4 regions of the Neorhizobium sp. DAR64872/K0K18 genome follow, and region 4 is predicted to be linked to each of the others. Evidence: predicted binding sites of a transcription regulator. Region 4 holds the regulator's gene; each other region holds the start of a gene.
The links. The regulator LexA, encoded in region 4, represses DNA repair genes until DNA is damaged. The targets are predictions, from matches to a motif close to TGTTCNNNNTGTGTTCNG.
Positions count from the first base shown of each region.

Region 1: ACQY1P_RS08620 (PA0069 family radical SAM protein) is a predicted target of LexA. The motif match lies at 1,784-1,801, and genes of this name have one in related genera.
Region 2: recA (recombinase RecA) is a predicted target of LexA. The motif match lies at 2,336-2,353, and genes of this name have one in related genera.
Region 3: ACQY1P_RS22055 (metallopeptidase family protein) is a predicted target of LexA. The motif match lies at 1,713-1,730, and genes of this name have one in related genera.

Region 1 covers NZ_CP191446.1:676,189-680,389, forward strand. Annotated here, with positions in the region: gene ACQY1P_RS08615 (ribonuclease HII) at 1-327, opposite strand, end outside; gene ACQY1P_RS08620 (PA0069 family radical SAM protein) at 566-1,723, opposite strand; gene ACQY1P_RS08625 (glycosyl transferase) at 1,854-2,384, shown strand; gene moaB (molybdenum cofactor biosynthesis protein B) at 2,394-2,945, opposite strand; gene ACQY1P_RS08635 (4-(cytidine 5'-diphospho)-2-C-methyl-D-erythritol kinase) at 2,942-3,856, opposite strand; gene ACQY1P_RS08640 (tetratricopeptide repeat protein) at 3,875-4,201, opposite strand, start outside.
Region 2 covers NZ_CP191446.1:1,772,631-1,776,831, reverse strand. Annotated here, with positions in the region: gene cckA (cell cycle histidine kinase CckA) at 1-2,166, shown strand, start outside; gene recA (recombinase RecA) at 2,413-3,501, shown strand; gene alaS (alanine--tRNA ligase) at 3,732-4,201, shown strand, end outside.
Region 3 covers NZ_CP191446.1:3,403,828-3,408,028, reverse strand. Annotated here, with positions in the region: gene ACQY1P_RS22065 (HpcH/HpaI aldolase/citrate lyase family protein) at 28-903, shown strand; gene ACQY1P_RS22060 (DUF1737 domain-containing protein) at 900-1,106, shown strand; gene ACQY1P_RS22055 (metallopeptidase family protein) at 1,141-1,578, opposite strand; gene ACQY1P_RS22050 (hypothetical protein) at 2,056-2,523, shown strand; gene ACQY1P_RS22045 ((2Fe-2S)-binding protein) at 2,620-2,931, shown strand; gene bfr (bacterioferritin) at 2,897-3,382, shown strand; gene ACQY1P_RS22035 (RNA pyrophosphohydrolase) at 3,475-4,008, opposite strand; gene ACQY1P_RS22030 (divergent polysaccharide deacetylase family protein) at 4,024-4,201, opposite strand, start outside.
Region 4 covers NZ_CP191446.1:1,476,094-1,480,294, forward strand. Annotated here, with positions in the region: gene ACQY1P_RS12585 (ComEC/Rec2 family competence protein) at 1-1,549, shown strand, start outside; gene lexA (transcriptional repressor LexA) at 1,530-2,249, opposite strand; gene ACQY1P_RS12595 (VOC family protein) at 2,442-3,317, shown strand; gene kdsA (3-deoxy-8-phosphooctulonate synthase) at 3,322-4,167, shown strand.

The DNA of each region.
Region 1 (4,201 bases), 800 kb from region 4:
GGCGCGCAGGATGTTGCGCTCGTCGATGAGGCGCGGACCAGACGATGCAATCGACACATGCGCCGTCGCCATGATCATCGCAAACAGCGCTTCCCGCTGCTTCAGGCTGAGCTTCTTGGAATCGTCGAGACCGGGTGGAATGTTGTCGGGATCGAGAATCACGGCGGCTGCCACAACCGGACCCGCCAAGGGACCGCGGCCTGCTTCGTCGGTGCCAGCCACCGGCCAATGTCCGGCATCCCGCGCCATCAGCTCCAGGCTGAAATCTGGAACGAATGGCGTCTCTTCAAACAATGTCGGAGAATCGGGCGGCGTGCGAAGCAACATGGCGGCAGTTTCGCACGCCCGCCCGACCTCCGGCAACCCCCGGACAACGAGTGCGGCGTCGTTGCCCACCATCGGGGGCGCCCTTTCGGGATGATGGTGGGACCGGGGGTCTTTCGGCAGGTAATATGCGGGGACCGTGCCGAAATTAGAAATTAATCGACCTGAATGATATCCGCTGTACCCTGCGAGACGTCATCAGGCAGTTTCGCAGGGGCGACGGAGCTCCTGCGAATAGAATTCAAAGCAGCGACAGCTGGACGCCAGCCCCATCCGGGCGCAGGAACAGGTCGTCGCGCAGCGGCATACCCCGGCGCGTCATGCCGAGCCGTTTGGTCGCCAGCTCGAAGCGCCGCCCGATCTGCCAGGCATAAGGGCCGGTGCCCTTCATCCGCTTGCCGAACTCCGCGTCGTAATCCTTGCCGTCCCGCATCGAACGAACGAGCGACATCACATGCCGGTAGCGGTTCGGGTAATGCTGCAGCAGCCAGTCGCGGAACAGCGGCGCCACTTCCAGCGGCAGACGTAAGAGCACGTAACTCGCCTCCGTTGCGCCGGCAGCGTGCCCCGCTTCCAGGAGCCGCTCGATCTCGTGGTCGTTCAGCGCCGGAATGATCGGCGAGGTGAACACAGCTGTCGGTATGCCAGCGTCCGAGAGCGCTTTGATCGCCTCGAGCCGTTTGGCGGGCGTCGACGCGCGCGGCTCCATGCTGCGGGCAAGCTTGCGGTCGAGGGTGGTTAGCGATATCGCGACCTTGGCAAGGCCCTTCGACGCCATGTCGGAAAGAATGTCGATGTCGCGGGTGACCAGCGACGATTTGGTGACGATTGTTACGGGATGGTTGGCCTTCTGCAGTACCTCCAGGATCTGGCGCATGACGCGCCATTCCCGTTCGATCGGCTGGTAGGGATCGGTATTGGTGCCGATCGCAATCGCCCGGACCTTGTAATCGGCCCTGCTCAGTTCGCGCTCCAGAAGTTTCGGCACGTCGGGTTTGGCAAACAGCTTCGATTCAAAGTCCAGCCCCGGCGAAAGCCCCATGAAACTGTGGCTCGGCCGCGCGAAACAGTAGATGCAGCCATGCTCGCAGCCGCGGTACGGGTTGATTGAGCGGTCGAAGGGAATGTCGGGAGAATCGTTTCGGGTAATCGCGGTACGTGGCTTTTCCACCTGCACCTCGGTCCTGAACGGTTCCAGTTCCTCGATCGTCTGCCAGCCGTCGTCGAAAGCCTCGCGACGCTCCGTCTCGAAACGTCCTGAAGGGTTCAGTCCGGCGCCACGACCGCGCCGGCGATCCCCCTCGATCCGGAGGCCGGAGGTCTTCACCAATGCATCGGCAATATCAGCCGTATGAGCAGGCGCGAATGCGTCCTGCCGCAAATGGGACAGCTCGTTCATGGGGCACTCCTGACGGGAAAAATTCCCGTTCTCGAATGACAAGATTCCTATCGCGACATTGAGAACAATGCAAGAACAAACTCGCAAAGGATTTGTGGCAATCCGTTGTACAATGCGCTAGACATTGAAAATGCTGACTGTTTTGTTGGAATGCCGGGATCAGGAAGCCGAGCTCGCGCAGACGTTGTCCGTCCTTGTTTCCGCCGCGGTGGAGGGGTTGGTCAGCGATGTCGTGGTGCTCGATCACAACTCGCGCGACGGGTCCTCCCGTGTCGCGGATGCCGCCGGCTGTCGTTTCCACAGCTCCTGGGATATCGTCGATATCTTGCACAAGGCGCGCGCCGAATGGCTGCTTCTGCTGGAGCCCGGAGCGCGTCTCCAGGCCGGCTGGATCGACGAGGTGATGGAATATCTGGCGCTCAACCGTCAGCCGGCCAGGTTCTCGCCTTCGCGAACCTACCGCAAGCCGTTCCTCACAAGGATCGTCCGTTCAGTCCCGCCGCTCGAGCAGGGGCTGATCCTGCCCAAGCGCGAGGCCGTCGCTCTCGCAAAGCCCGGCATGGGTCTTGAGGGTATAGCCAAGGCTGTAAAGACCGCCGCAAAGCCGTCGAGACTGGCGAGCGAAATGATCCCCGCCTGGGTCGCAGCGTCCGCGCGGTAGATCAGGCCGTTACTTGCCCGAACCGCGCCGCAGGTGCTCGTCCAGCCGCGGCATAATCTCGATGAAGTTGCAGGGCATGTGGCGGTAGTCCAGCTGCGCTTTCAATATGCCGTCCCACGCATCCTTGCAGGCACCGGGAGAGCCGGGCAGCACGAAGATGAAGGTCGCATTGGCAACGCCGCCGGTGGCCCGCGACTGGATCGTCGAAGTACCGATCTTGTCGTAGGAAATCCGGTGAAACACCTCGGAAAACCCGTCCATCTTCTTGTCGAACAGCGGCGCCAGCGCTTCCGGCGTCACGTCGCGGCCGGTAAAGCCGGTTCCTCCGGTGGTGATGACCACGTCGATCTCAGGGTCGAGCGTCCATTCGCGCACTTGGCCGGCGATCCGCTCCTTGTCGTCGGGCACGATGGCGCGTGCCCCAAGCCTGTGACCGGCCTCCGCGATACGGGCAACCAGCGTATCGCCAGATTTGTCGTCCACCATAGTCCGGGTATCCGACACGGTCAGTACCGCGATCGAAATAGGAATGAACTCGCGCGTTTCGGCGATCTTGCTCATGGCTTTGCTCCGACGGTTTCGACCGCTTCGAAATACCAGTCCGGCTTCAGGGCGGTCAGCGCCTGCGCGGCGGCTTCCGCGTCTGTCTTCGAAGGGAACACACCGAAACAGGTCGCTCCGGATCCGGACATGCGCACCAGCTCGGCACCTTGCGCTGCGATCATCGCGGAGAGTTCCTCGATCTCGGGGATGAGCGCGCGAGCCGGCGGCTCCAGGTCGTTGCGAAGCGTTTTGAGGTAAGGCAGCCAGCCGTCTGCGTCGGTCGGCGTCGGCGGCAGGGCCTCGTTTTCCTTGTCGACCAGTAGCTTGAAAATCTCAGGCGTCGAGACGCTGATCAGCGGGTTGGCGAGCACGAGGGAAAGGGACGGCATGGTCGGCAGCGGTTCAAGCCTTTCGCCGATGCCCTCGGCCAGAACGGCAGCCCCCGTCAGGCACATGGGCACGTCGGCCCCCAGCGAAAGGCCAAGCGCCAGAAGGGCTGCTTCCGGTATCTCCGCATTCCACAGCCGGAAAAGGCCGCGAAGCGTGGCCGCCGCATCGGCCGACCCGCCTCCGATCCCGGCCGCGATCGGTAGTTTCTTCTCGAGGTGGATCGAAACGGGAGGCGCCGGAAAGCCGTTGGAAACCAGCTGCTGGCGAAAGAGATCGCGCGCCTTGATCACGAGATTGCCAGCCTGGCCCGCCTCGTCATTTGAAAGCTCGGACGCAAAGCGGCCGGAAACGGAAAACTCATCCGCTTCCGAGAGCGTGAAGGTCAGCTCGTCACCCAGATCGGCGAAGGTGACGACGCTTTCCAGCAGGTGGAACCCGTCATAGCGAAGCCCCACGACATGCAGGCCAAGATTGATCTTCGCAGGCGCAAGTTCTGTCAGGGCCACGTCTGTGGCGTCTTGCGTATCGGATATGGTCATGCTGGAAAGCCCGCTTTATCAGGATTTCTTGTCGGGAGTGGCAGGTGCCGGCGGGGCAGGCGGCACTGGTGCTGCCTGGCCGCGATCGGCCGTCGTCGCGTTCGGATCGAGCGGCGGCAGGCCGTTGGCGATCTTTTCCTTGACCATTTCCTTGTTGACGTCCTCGCCTTCGGAGATCAGCGTCCGGTTCCACTGGTAGACCGCTTCCAGCTTGCGGCCGACACGCCAGTAGGCATCGCCCAGATGGTCGTTGATCGTCGCATCGCCGGCCCGCAATTGTACCGCGCGTTCCAGTTCGGTCACGGCTTCATCGAACTTGCCGAGGCGGAAATAGGCCCATCCCAG
Region 2 (4,201 bases), 300 kb from region 4:
GAAGGCCGCGAGGGTCATGAAGAATTCCGCCTGCTGCAGCCGCTTGGCCGCAGCACGGGCACTGCCGTCGTTGGAGAGAATGGTGCGGGCGCCTTCTGGTACAGGCTGAAGGCCGGCCTTCTGGCGGGTTCGGGAAACAACAAGGCGCAGCTCGACATCTGGCAGATTACCGACACGACCTCGGAACGGTCGGACCAGGAGCGTTTCTTTCGCGAACTGCAAAACGCCATCGACTACCTCGACCATGCGCCGGTCGGGTTCTTTTCCGCGGGCAAGAAGGGCGAGATCTTCTATCTCAACGCCACGCTGGCTGAATGGCTGGGTCTCGATCTGACCAAGTTTTCTCCTGGATCGATGACGATCGACGATCTCGTGGCGGGCGAGGGCATGGCGCTGATCCAATCGGTTCAGCCGGCGCCAGGTCTGAAGCGTACGGAAACGCTCGATCTCGACCTGCGCCGTGCCAACGGCCAGAGCCTGCCGGTGCGACTTGTTCACAGCGTCAGCTCCATGCGCGACGGTGCGCCCGGCGAAAGCCGCAGTGTCGTGATCAACCGGCCGCATGGTGAGGACACCGATCAATCCGCGTCGGCAATGCGTTTCACGCGCTTTTTCAACAACACGCCGATGGCCATTGCGTCCGTTGATGGCGAAGGCCGGATCCTGCGCATCAATGCGCCGTTCCTGCGACTGTTCGCCGGGGTTCTGACCCGCGACGACGTGGAAAGCGGTGCGTCGCTGGAGCGTATCGCGCACGAGACGACCCGCGATCAGCTGATGGCGGCGCTTGCTGCCGCACGCGACCGTCAGGGCGACATTACTCCGATCAATTCGCGGCATCCGGGCGACGAGACCCGCTATCTGCGTTTCTACGTCAATGCGGTGATCGACGAGAGCGACGAGGCACCCGAAGAGGCGGCCATCATCTATTCCGTCGAGACGACCGAGCAGAAGGCGCTCGAGACGCAGATGGCGCAGACCCAGAAGTTGAACGCTGTGGGCACGCTTGCCGGCGGCATCGCCCACGATTTCAACAATGTGCTGACGGCAATCCTTCTGTCCTCCGATCACCTGCTTTTGCAGGCGCGTCCGTCCGATGCGAGCTTTGCCGACCTGATGGAAATCAAGCGCAACGCCAACCGGGCCGCCGTTCTGGTGCGCCAGCTCTTGGCCTTCTCGCGCAAGCAGACGATGCGTCCGGCGGTGCTGAACCTCACCGATGTGGTGGGCGACCTGCGCATGCTGGTCGACCGGCTGATTTCCGGCACCAATGTCAAGCTCGATGTCGACTACGGGCGTGACCTGTGGCCGGTGCGTACCGACCTGTCGCAGTTCGAGCAGGTTCTCATCAACCTCTGCGTCAACGCGCGCGATGCGATGCCGCAGGGCGGCACGATCCTGATCAAGACCCGCAATGTGACGGCCGAGGAAACCAGCAGCTTCCATCAGGCCGATCTGCCGGCGGAAGATCTCGTGATGGTCGAGGTTGCCGACAGCGGCACGGGCATTCCGCCCGAGATCATGGACAAGATCTTCGAGCCGTTTTTCACCACCAAGGAAGTGGGCAAGGGTACAGGTCTCGGCCTTTCGATGGTCTATGGCATCATCAAACAGTCCGGCGGCTATATCTATCCGGAATCGGAAGTCGGTCGCGGAACGAGTTTCCGGCTGTTCCTGCCGCGTCACATTCCCGAAATACCGGTCATCACGCCGGAGGCCGCAGAGGCTGCAGCTCTGGCAGCCGCACAGCCCGTGGCTTTGAAGGCGCCGTTAGAGGATATGGATCTCACGGGCAAGTCTGCGGTCGTGCTGCTTGTGGAAGATGAAGAAGCGGTTCGCCGGGGCGGCAAGCGCATGCTGGAAACGCGCGGTTATACCGTGCACGAAGCCGGATCCGGCGTCGAAGCACTCGACATCATGGACGAGCTCGAAGGCAAGGTTGATATCGTCGTTTCCGACGTTGTCATGCCTGAGATGGACGGGCCGACGCTTCTGACGGAACTGCGGAAATCCTATCCGGATCTGAAGTTCATCTTCGTCTCCGGATACGCGGAGGACGCGTTTGCGCGCAACCTGCCGGCCGATGCGAAGTTCGGTTTTCTGCCCAAGCCGTTTTCGCTGAAGCAGCTTGCCGTTGCGGTTCGCGAGATGCTCGACTCGGACTGATTTTCTGATCTGCCTGCCAACCTTTATGGAGCCTCGCGATTCGTCCGTCGAACCGCGAGGCTTCCTGCTTTAACTCCTGATTTTCCACAGGTTATGCGCGCGAGAACGTTCCGCGAACGAAATCGCGATAACGCTGTGCAATCAAGCTGATAAAAGCCTCTTGATTGATGAGAACAAAAAGAGTACACGATGTCCATCGGCTGCTTCATTGCTTGCGTGGCGGCAATAACCTAAAGGTGGGACCTCATGGCACAGAATTCATTGCGGCTCGTAGAGGATAAAGGCGTGGACAAGAGCAAGGCGCTCGAAGCAGCACTCTCACAGATCGAACGATCCTTCGGTAAGGGATCGATCATGAAGCTTGGCTCGAACGATAGCATCGTCGAGATCGAGACAGTTTCCACCGGTTCCCTGAGCCTTGATATTGCGCTCGGCATCGGCGGTCTGCCGAAGGGCCGTATCGTCGAAATCTATGGTCCGGAAAGCTCGGGCAAGACGACGCTTGCGCTGCAGACCATTGCTGAGGCTCAGAAGGGTGGCGGTGTTTGCGCCTTCGTCGACGCGGAACACGCACTCGATCCGGTCTATGCCCGCAAGCTCGGCGTCGATCTGCATAACCTCCTGATCTCGCAGCCAGACACCGGTGAGCAGGCGCTTGAGATCACCGACACGCTGGTGCGTTCCGGTGCTGTCGACGTTCTCGTCATCGACTCGGTTGCGGCATTGACGCCACGCGCCGAAATCGAAGGCGAAATGGGCGACAGCCTGCCGGGTCTTCAGGCCCGTCTGATGAGCCAGGCACTGCGCAAGCTGACGGCGTCGATCTCCAAGTCGAAGACGATGGTGATCTTCATCAACCAGATCCGCATGAAGATCGGCGTGATGTTCGGTTCGCCGGAAACGACGACAGGCGGTAACGCGCTGAAATTCTACGCGTCCGTCCGTCTCGACATTCGCCGCATCGGCCAGGTCAAGGAACGCGAAGAAGTCGTCGGAAACCAGACACGCGTCAAGGTCGTCAAGAACAAGATGGCGCCTCCCTTCAAGCAGGTCGAATTCGACATCATGTATGGCGAGGGCGTGTCCAAGACCGGCGAGCTCGTCGATCTCGGCGTTAAGGCTGGGATCGTCGAGAAGTCGGGCGCATGGTTCTCCTACAACAGCCAGCGCCTTGGTCAGGGCCGCGAGAACGCGAAGTCGTTCCTGCGAGACAATCCGGAAGTGGCGCGTGAAATCGAGACGTCGCTGCGCCAGAACGCCGGTCTGATCGCGGACAAGTTCCTGCAGAATGGCGGTCCTGATGCCAATGACGGCGACCAGGCCCCGGACCCTTGATCGGACCTGGGTTGGGATGTCGATCTAGGGCATCCTGACGCTGATATTCACCGGTGTTTTCCGGTTTTCAAATCTTGCCGGCCGCCATCTACGAGATGCGCGGCCGGTCTGCGTTCCGGGCGGGTTTGGGATGATTAGGGGTGCTGTGGCTGGACAGTCGGGAACGCGGACGATACAAGCCTTTCGTCTTCGAATAACAGCATCGCACCCGGCGATAAAAAGGGCTTAGCATGAGCGGCGTGAATGAAATCCGGTCGACGTTTCTCGACTATTTCCAAATGAACGGCCACGAGGTTGTGTCCTCGTCCCCGCTTGTGCCGCGCAATGACCCGACGCTGATGTTTACCAATGCCGGTATGGTGCAGTTCAAGAACGTCTTTACCGGTCTTGAAAAGCGCCCCTACACCACGGCCACCACCTCCCAGAAATGCGTGCGCGCCGGCGGCAAGCACAACGATCTCGACAATGTCGGTTACACCGCCCGCCATCTCACCTTCTTCGAGATGCTCGGCAACTTCTCGTTTGGTGACTATTTCAAGGAAAACGCGATCGAGCTTGCCTGGAAGCTGGTCACCGAAGGGTTCGATCTGCCCAAGCACCGGTTGCTGGTCACGGTCTATTCGGAAGACGAGGAAGCTGCGACGCTGTGGAAGAAGATCGCCGGCATTTCCGACGACAAGATCATCCGCATTCCCACCTC
Region 3 (4,201 bases), 1.6 Mb from region 4:
TCCCAATGATTACATGGTCCCGAAGCGATGGCCGCTCTGATCCGGCGCTCGCTCCTGAGCGTTCCCGCGAGCAACACCCGTGCGCTTTCGAAAATCCCGCAGCTCGACTGCGACGGCGTGATTTTCGATCTGGAGGATTCCGTGGCATTCGCGCAGAAAGCGGAAGCGCGGGATAACCTCCGCAGAAGCTTTGCCGAGCTGAATTCCGATGGTCTCGAGACGGCTATCCGGATCAATCCGCTCACAAGCGAATTCGGTCCTGCGGATCTCGAGCTCATCGTCGAACTTCTGCCGGATGCGGTGGTCATTCCCAAGGTTGAGCATGCGGACGACGTCCAGGTGATCGCCGAGCGCCTTTCTCAGGCGGGCGTGCCGGAGAGGGTCTCTATCTGGGCGATGATCGAAACGCCGCTCGGCGTCCTCAACGCCGCCGAAATCTCGAGCGTGGGCGGACGGATCAAATGCCTCGTCGTGGGGCTCAACGATCTTCGCAAGGCAACGGGTGTTTTGCCGCAACCGGGGCGGGCCAATCTCATACCCTGGTTGATGCAGGTCGTGCTGGCGGGCAGGGCCTATGGTGTCGATGTGATCGACAGCGTGTTTAACGATTTCAAGGACGAAGTCGCGTTCGAAGCCGAGTGCGCCCAGGGCCGCGCCATGGGATTTTCAGGCAAGATGCTGATCCATCCGGCGCAGATCGACGCGGCCAACCGTCATTTCGGTCCTGATGATGATGCGCTTGAAGAGGCGCGCGCCATCATCGAGGCCTTCCGCCAGCCGGGAGCCGAAACGCTCAACGTCATCAACCTCGACGGTCGCATGGTCGAGCGTCTGCATCTCGAGGATGCGGAAAAGCTCGTCGCCAGCGCGGCGGTCATCGCCAACAGAAAGAGAAAGCCATGAAAGTATATCGTTTCATCACCGGTCCTGACGATGCCGCCTTTTGTCACCGGGTGACGGCGGCGCTGAACAAGGGCTGGGAACTCTCCGGTTCGCCAAGCTACGCCTTCAACGGCAAGACGGGCGAGATGCATTGCGGCCAGGCCGTGATGAAGACCGTAGAAGGCAAGGAATACAGCCCCGACATGAAGCTCGGCGAGCAGTAAAAAGCTAGGCCGAGGTGTGTCTGCCAGCGCTGGATCAGCGCTGGCTTGCTTCCTCGGCGCTCGCCTCGATGCGCTCCATGTCGTCGTCACTCAGGCCGAAGTGATGGCCGATCTCGTGGATAAGGACGTGGGTGATGATATCGCCCAGCGTTTCCTCATTCTCCGCCCAGTAATCGAGGATAGGCCGGCGATAGAGCCGGATGCGATTGGGCAGTTCGCCGGTTTCGACCGTAAACCGTTCCGAAATGCCACGTCCTTCGAACAGGCCCAGAAGGTCGAACGGCGTTTCCAGCGCCATGTCTTCGAAAACGTCGTCGTCCGGAAATTCTTCGACCTCAATGGTGAGGTTCGTCGTGAGTTTGCGGAATTCGTCCGGAAGGTGGCTGTAGGCTTCTAATGCCAGCGACTCGAACGTGCTGATCGTCGGCGCATGGCGATCCTGCCAATCATCGGTCTGGTCAATGCGGGCCATGGGATCTCCTTCCAACTCAGGCACATATAATACCTGAAGCAGCTATTTCGAGAAAAGAATCATTGCGATAGCTTTTAGAGGAAAAGATTCCTGATCGGGAGCTGTTGACTCTTTGCCACGTGTCTGGAATCCATAAGAACATAAAGCGAACATTATCGATGGAGTTAACGCCATGGCCAAAGGTGCCTGGGCGCGGGAGAGACTTTTGCCCTGCGCAAGCCGATCTCGGAGACGGAAAGCGGTCGGCGAGCTTGCTCGTGATGCTCGCGTCTGGTCTGGATTGGAACCCGCATGACCGCCTGTTTTCGATCCCCTCTGGCGCATCGACAGAGGCGTATTCTGACACTCGTGTTCCCGCGTCTGTCAACCGACAGAATTGCGCGCCGCCGCTGGGGTATGGACTGGCGGTCTTACCGCCATCACGACCATCCACCGATCGTCTTTGCCGGGCGCCACGCCGACAGGATGTGCCTGACAGTGCTCGACGCGGCCGCCGAACGCCTTAACCTGAAGCTGGGGCAGGGCGTTTCAGAAGCGCGAGCGATCTTTCCGGAGCTCGACGTGATGGACGAAGACGATGATGCCGACGCGGCGCTTCTGATGGCGCTCTCCGACTGGTGCGACCGATATACGCCACTGGTGACGCTAGAAGGGCGCAACGGGCTCTCTCTGGATATCACGGGCTGTGCGGATTACGGTGGCGGAGAGCAGGGCTTGCTCGGCAATGCCTCCCGCAGACTCCGTCAGATGGGTTTCGACGTCAAAGGGACACTCGCATCTTTTCCGGGCGTGTGGAGCGATTCTGCTTCTGCCGCGGACGGAACCTGTGGCGGCGCGTTGTTTCGATCGAGTGACGTTCGAGCCTTTTCAGAGATATCGCAGCGACACAGCAGCCGGTTAGGCATCACTGCCTCCGATCACGGATCGTTGATAAGGGGGTTATGATATGTCAATTACCGGGCTGGATTCTTTCTTGACATCGGTTGTCCTCTTTTGCAAAAAAGACTGTATCGAGGTCAATGTTCTCCAGGTCGATTTGAAATGCTGGTTTGCAGTTGTAATTACATCACCGAAAGGGAGATCAAGGATACGATCATCCAACTCCTCACTGAGGACTGTTGGCAGCTGATCGTTCCCGTGAAGGTCTACCATGCGATGGAAAAGCGCGGCCGTTGCTGCGGTTGCTTTCCCAATGTCGTTGATCTGATCATCCGCACGACCGAGGAATATCACGCCCAGCGGCACTCGACGGAAGCTGACGTGATCGTATATATGTCGCGCTTGAAACAACTCCACGAAGAAAACAGGAGAGCGGACATTGAAAGGCGACTTACAGGTCATCGAGCGGCTTAACGAGGCACTGTTCCTCGAACTTGGCGCTGTGAACCAATACTGGCTGCATTACCGTCTCCTGCACGATTGGGGTTTTACCAAGCTTGCCAAGAAGGAACGTGCCGAGTCCATCGAAGAGATGCAGCATGCCGATCGCCTGATCGACCGCATCATCTTCCTTGAGGGCCATCCGAACCTTCAGACGCTGGCGCCTCTGCGCATCGGCCAGAACGTCAAGGAAGTTCTCGAAGCCGATCTGGCCGGCGAATACGATGCCCGCACCGCCTACAAGGCCTCGCGCGATATCTGTCACGCCGCCGGAGACTATGTCTCCATGAAGCTTTTCGAACAGCTACTGATGGACGAGGAAGGTCATATCGACTTCCTCGAAACGCAGCTCGAACTGCTCTCCAAGATCGGTGAAGAGAGATACGGTCAGCTCAACGCGGAATCCGCAGACGCCGCCGAGTAACGGTCAAGTCTTCGACATTCTGTATCAAGGCCCGGTGGATGATGCTTTCACCGGGCTTTTCTATATCTGATCAGCGCTAATCGAATGTGCAATCAGCCCGCTATCGCGAGGTGGGCAAATTCCGCGACGACCCGGTCATAGACCGAGCGCTTGAACGGCACGATCAGGTCGGGCAGATCCTGCATCGGCTTCCATTCCCAGGCATCGAATTCAGCCGTGTGGCCGCCCGGTGGCGGGTTGATGGCGATCTCGCTTTCGTCGCCATCGAAGCGGAAGGCAAACCAGCGCTGCGTCTGGCCGCGATACTTTCCCTTGAGACCAATGCCGATCAGCTGCTCCGGAAGATCGTAGTTGATCCAGTCGGCGGCTTCAGAAAGCAGCGTGACGGAACGCATGCCCGTTTCCTCGTAGAGTTCACGATAGGCGGCGGGCAGGGGATCTTCGCCATTGTCGATCCCGCCCTGCGGCATCTGCCACATGTGGGGCGATCCATCATATTCGCTGTTGCCGGCGGCGATGCGGCGTCCGGCCCAGACGAGGCCCTGGCTGTTGAGCACCATGATCCCGACGCAAGGGCGATAGGGAAGATCTTCCGCTTTCACCGGCTTCTTGTGATCCTTGGCCATCTCATTCCCCTTCATTCAAGGTGCCACGCTCTCGCGGGCGATCGTGGAGACACCGACGATTTCAACACCGCGCTGCGAGGCTTCGTCGGCCCATTTCCGGATTGCTGCGATGCTCTCGTCGAATGCGGAGGCGACGCCGATCGCCGTTCCCTTGCGTTGAGCTATCCGCTCGAGTTCGTCAAGTTTCTTGAGG
Region 4 (4,201 bases):
CCTGAACATGGCGCTGGCAGCCGGTATCTTCTTCGTCGGCGTCCGCTCCGTCCTGTCGCTGTTTCCAGGCTTTGCGCAGGCCTATCCGATCAAGAAGTTTGCCGCGTTCGGTGCGCTTGCCATGGCGACCGACTATTACCTGATTTCCGGGTTCGGGGTTTCCGCCGAGCGGGCCTATATCATGATGGCGGTGATGCTGGTCGCCGTGCTCGTCGATCGACCCTCCATCAGCCTTCGCAACGTCGCCCTTTCGGCAATCATCATCCTCGCCATCTCGCCGTCGGAGATTTTGGGTCCGAGTTTCCAGATGTCGTTTGCGGCAACCGCGGCACTGGTGGCAGGGTTCGCCCTCTGGACGCGATATTTCGCGAAAGGTAAGGAGGAGACAAAAGGTAGCAACCGGTGGATAACGGGTGTCGCGGCGACGTTCCATTTCATTGCCGGGATCGTGGTGACGTCGCTGATCGGCAGTACGTCGACGTCGATCTATTCGATCGAGCATTTCCACCATCTGACCACCTACGGCCTCGCGGCCAATCTCGCGGCCATGCCGATCATTTCCTTCGTGGTGATGCCGGCAGGGCTTGTTGGCATGTTGCTGATGCCGTTCGGGCTGGATGCTCCCTTTCTGTTCATCATGGGCGAGGGGCTGCGGATCGTCATTCGCATTGCCGAGATCGTCGCCGCATGGGGCGGCGATATTGCCATCGGCCGGCAGAACCCGCTTTTCCTGCCGCTGGCGACGGCAGGCTTTCTGCTTCTGACGCTGCTGCGCACGCCGCTGAGGCTGACAGGCGCGCTGTTCATGGCGGTGGCTTTGCTCTTTGCGGTCCGCTCAGGCTCGGCGCCGAGGCCTGATATCGTCATATCCGAAGACGGCGCATCGGTCGGCGTGATCAAGGATGACAAGATCACCCTCAATCGAACCCGACCGGCGGGATTTATCTTCGATCAATGGCGGCGAGCGCTGGTGCTTGAGACCGGAGAACAACCGCTCGCCTTGCCGGTTCTTGCCTCTTCGGAACCAGCGCGAGGTGCCAGCCTTGCGAAAAGCGATGACAAACGCCCTAGACCACATTCGCGACCGGATTTGACGCGCCGGGAAATCGAATATGTCAGGGGCTTTCTTCAAGCATTCACGCCCGGACGATTTGCCTGTCTGCCGAAAATCCTGTGCGCGGCGCAGACTGCTCAGGACATCCGGATCGTCACTGTCGAAGACAACCGATACACCGGTCTTGCCTGCGATTTCGGTCGGATCATCGTCTCGCCCGGCGCACGCTTCGATACTTGCCGCTCCGGCGCCTTGCTTCTCAGCGGGCGGACGTTGCGCCGGACTGGCGCACTGGAAATCACCATTATTCCGAACGCGACAGCGCCAGACATCAAGATTACGGCGGCGATGCGAGACAGCGCACAGACCTCAAGCCGTCCGTGGACCGTCCACCGGTTCTATGACTGGCAAACGCGACAATTCGACTTTGGCATCCCGGAGGCTGTTGCTGCGCATCTCCGGGATGACACCGTTCTTAATGATAGCGGCGAATAAGGCCGACAAGCTTACCCTGGACCTTCACCCGGTCGGGGGGGAAGATGCGGGTCTCGTAAGCCGGGTTTGCCGCTTCCAGTGCGATCGAGGCACCCTTGCGGCGAAACCGCTTCAGGGTCGCTTCTTCCTCATCGACCAGGGCAACGATGATATCGCCTGGACTTGCGGTGCTGGTATTCTTGATGATGACGGTATCGCCATCGAGGATGCCGGCATCGATCATCGAATCGCCCTTCACTTCGAGCGCGTAATGATCGCCGGAACCCAGCATCTCGATCGGAACGGCGATGTCATGGGTGTTGTTCTGGATCGCGGAGATCGGCACGCCGGCAGCGATTCGACCCATGACCGGGATGTTTGTCGAGAACGGATTGTCCGCCATGACCGGCGCCGGCTTCTGAGCGACGACCGGTTGCGTTTTGCCGAGGCTTCCCTCGATGACACTGGGAGAAAATCCCCGTCGCGGATGAAGGTTCGCCACATAGGCGTCAGGCAGCTTGATCACTTCGAGCGCGCGTGCTCTGTTCGGCAGACGGCGAATAAAGCCACGCTCCTCGAGCGCGGTGATCAGCCTGTGGATGCCGGACTTCGATGCAAGGTCGAGAGCGTCCTTCATTTCGTCAAACGACGGCGGCACGCCTGATTCTTTCATCCGCTCGTGGATGAACAGAAGTAACTCCTGTTGCTTGCGTGTCAGCATGGACGGGACCCTCAGAATTGGAAACAAATGCAGAACGGACGCTATATGTTCTATCTGTGTTCCGCAAGCCCCAAATTTTTGCTCAAGAATAGTCTCATTTCAGCGTTCGATCACGTATTCAGTTCGTGCGCAGCACTTGCCGAGTTTCCCGCGATAGCCAATGTTCTGCGGAATAAGACTTTGGGGGTGTAAGTGGGTAACAAGTCAGTCGATCATTTGGTTCTGCCCGTTGCAGATCTGGCGTCAGCGCGGGGGAGGTTGACCGCTCTCGGCTTTACTGTGGCACCTGAAGGTGTTCACCCTTTCGGCACAGCCAATGCCTGCATATTCTTCGCGGATGGCTCGTACCTCGAGCCACTGGCCATTGTGAACCGTCGGCAAGCCTCGCTTGCGGCAAAACGAGGCAACGTGTTCACCGATCGCGACATCCGCTTCCGCGGCCAGCGGAAAAGGGAAGGTCTATCGGCGGTGGTCATCGGGACGCAGGATGCAGCGGCCGATCATATGCGTTTTGTGGACGGGCACATGTCTGCGGGCGAGATGCTTCAATTCTCCCGCCCGATGCAGTTGCCCGATGGTGGGGAGAGCGAAGTCTCATTCCGTCTGGCGTTCGCGGCAGTTCCCGAGGTCGATGACATCTTGCTGTTTTCCTGCCAGCGAATGGCAGCATTACCGGCAGATCGCGGTGGTCTTGATGAGCACGCAAACGCCGTTACAGGCCTTCGAGAGATCGTCTTTTCTGCAGATGACCCGCTGGAGTTTCTGCCGCTTTTCGAAACCGTGTTCGAGACTCAGCCCGAGCAAGGGAAAGACGGTCTGCGGATCGAAGCTGCCAATGCCAGCATCCGCATTCAATCCAACGACACGTTCAGCGACGAGTTCCGGTCTTCGATGAAGCCCTTGTTATCGTCGCGCCTCGCTGCGCGCGGGATCATCTTCAAGACCACCGATCTCGCCGTGACAGAGATCACCCTTGCTGCTAATGACGTCGCATTCATCCGCAGGGATGGCCGCGTGATCGTGTCGGCAGCCCCGGGGCAAGGTGTGGTTTTCGGTTTCGAGGAATAGTGAAATGACAGTCTCCGCCAATTCTGAAGTGTCCGTGGGCGAGGGGAGTTCGAAAGTCGTTTTTTCCAACACGGCAAAGCTCTCGCTGATTGCCGGTCCCTGCCAGATGGAAAGCCGTGATCACGCCTTCATGATCGCGGGTACGCTTGTCGAACTCTGCAAGAAGCTCGACATCGGCCTCGTCTACAAGTCCTCCTTCGACAAGGCGAACCGCACGTCGATCTCCGGCAAGCGCGGCATCGGGTTGGACAACGCGATGGCAATCTTTGCCGATCTCAAGAAGGAATACGGCTTTCCTGTTCTGACCGACATTCACACGGAAGAGCAGTGCGGCCTCGTGGCCGACACGATCGATATCCTGCAGATCCCCGCCTTCCTGTCGCGCCAGACCGACTTGCTGGTCGCGGCTGCAAAGACGGGTTGCGCGATCAACGTCAAGAAGGGGCAGTTTCTGGCACCCTGGGACATGAAGAATGTTCAGGCGAAGTTCCTCGAAAGCGGCAATCCCAATGTGATGCTCTGCGAGCGCGGTGCGTCGTTCGGCTACAACACTCTCGTTTCCGACATGCGTTCGCTGCCGATCATGGCGGCTCTCGGAAGCCCTGTCATCTTCGACGCAACCCACTCCGTGCAGCAGCCGGGCGGCCAGGGCGGCTCCTCCGGAGGCCAGCGCGAGTTTGTCGAAACGCTTGCCCGGGCAGCCGTCGCCGTCGGCGTTGCTGGCGTCTTTATCGAGACCCACGAAGACCCTGACAACGCACCGTCCGACGGTCCGAATATGGTCCACCTGAAGGACATGCCGCGGCTTCTGGAAAAGCTGCTGGCCTTCGACGCCATCGCAAAAGGCTGACGGCGTCGAAAAACCGCCGAATTGACTGGATTGT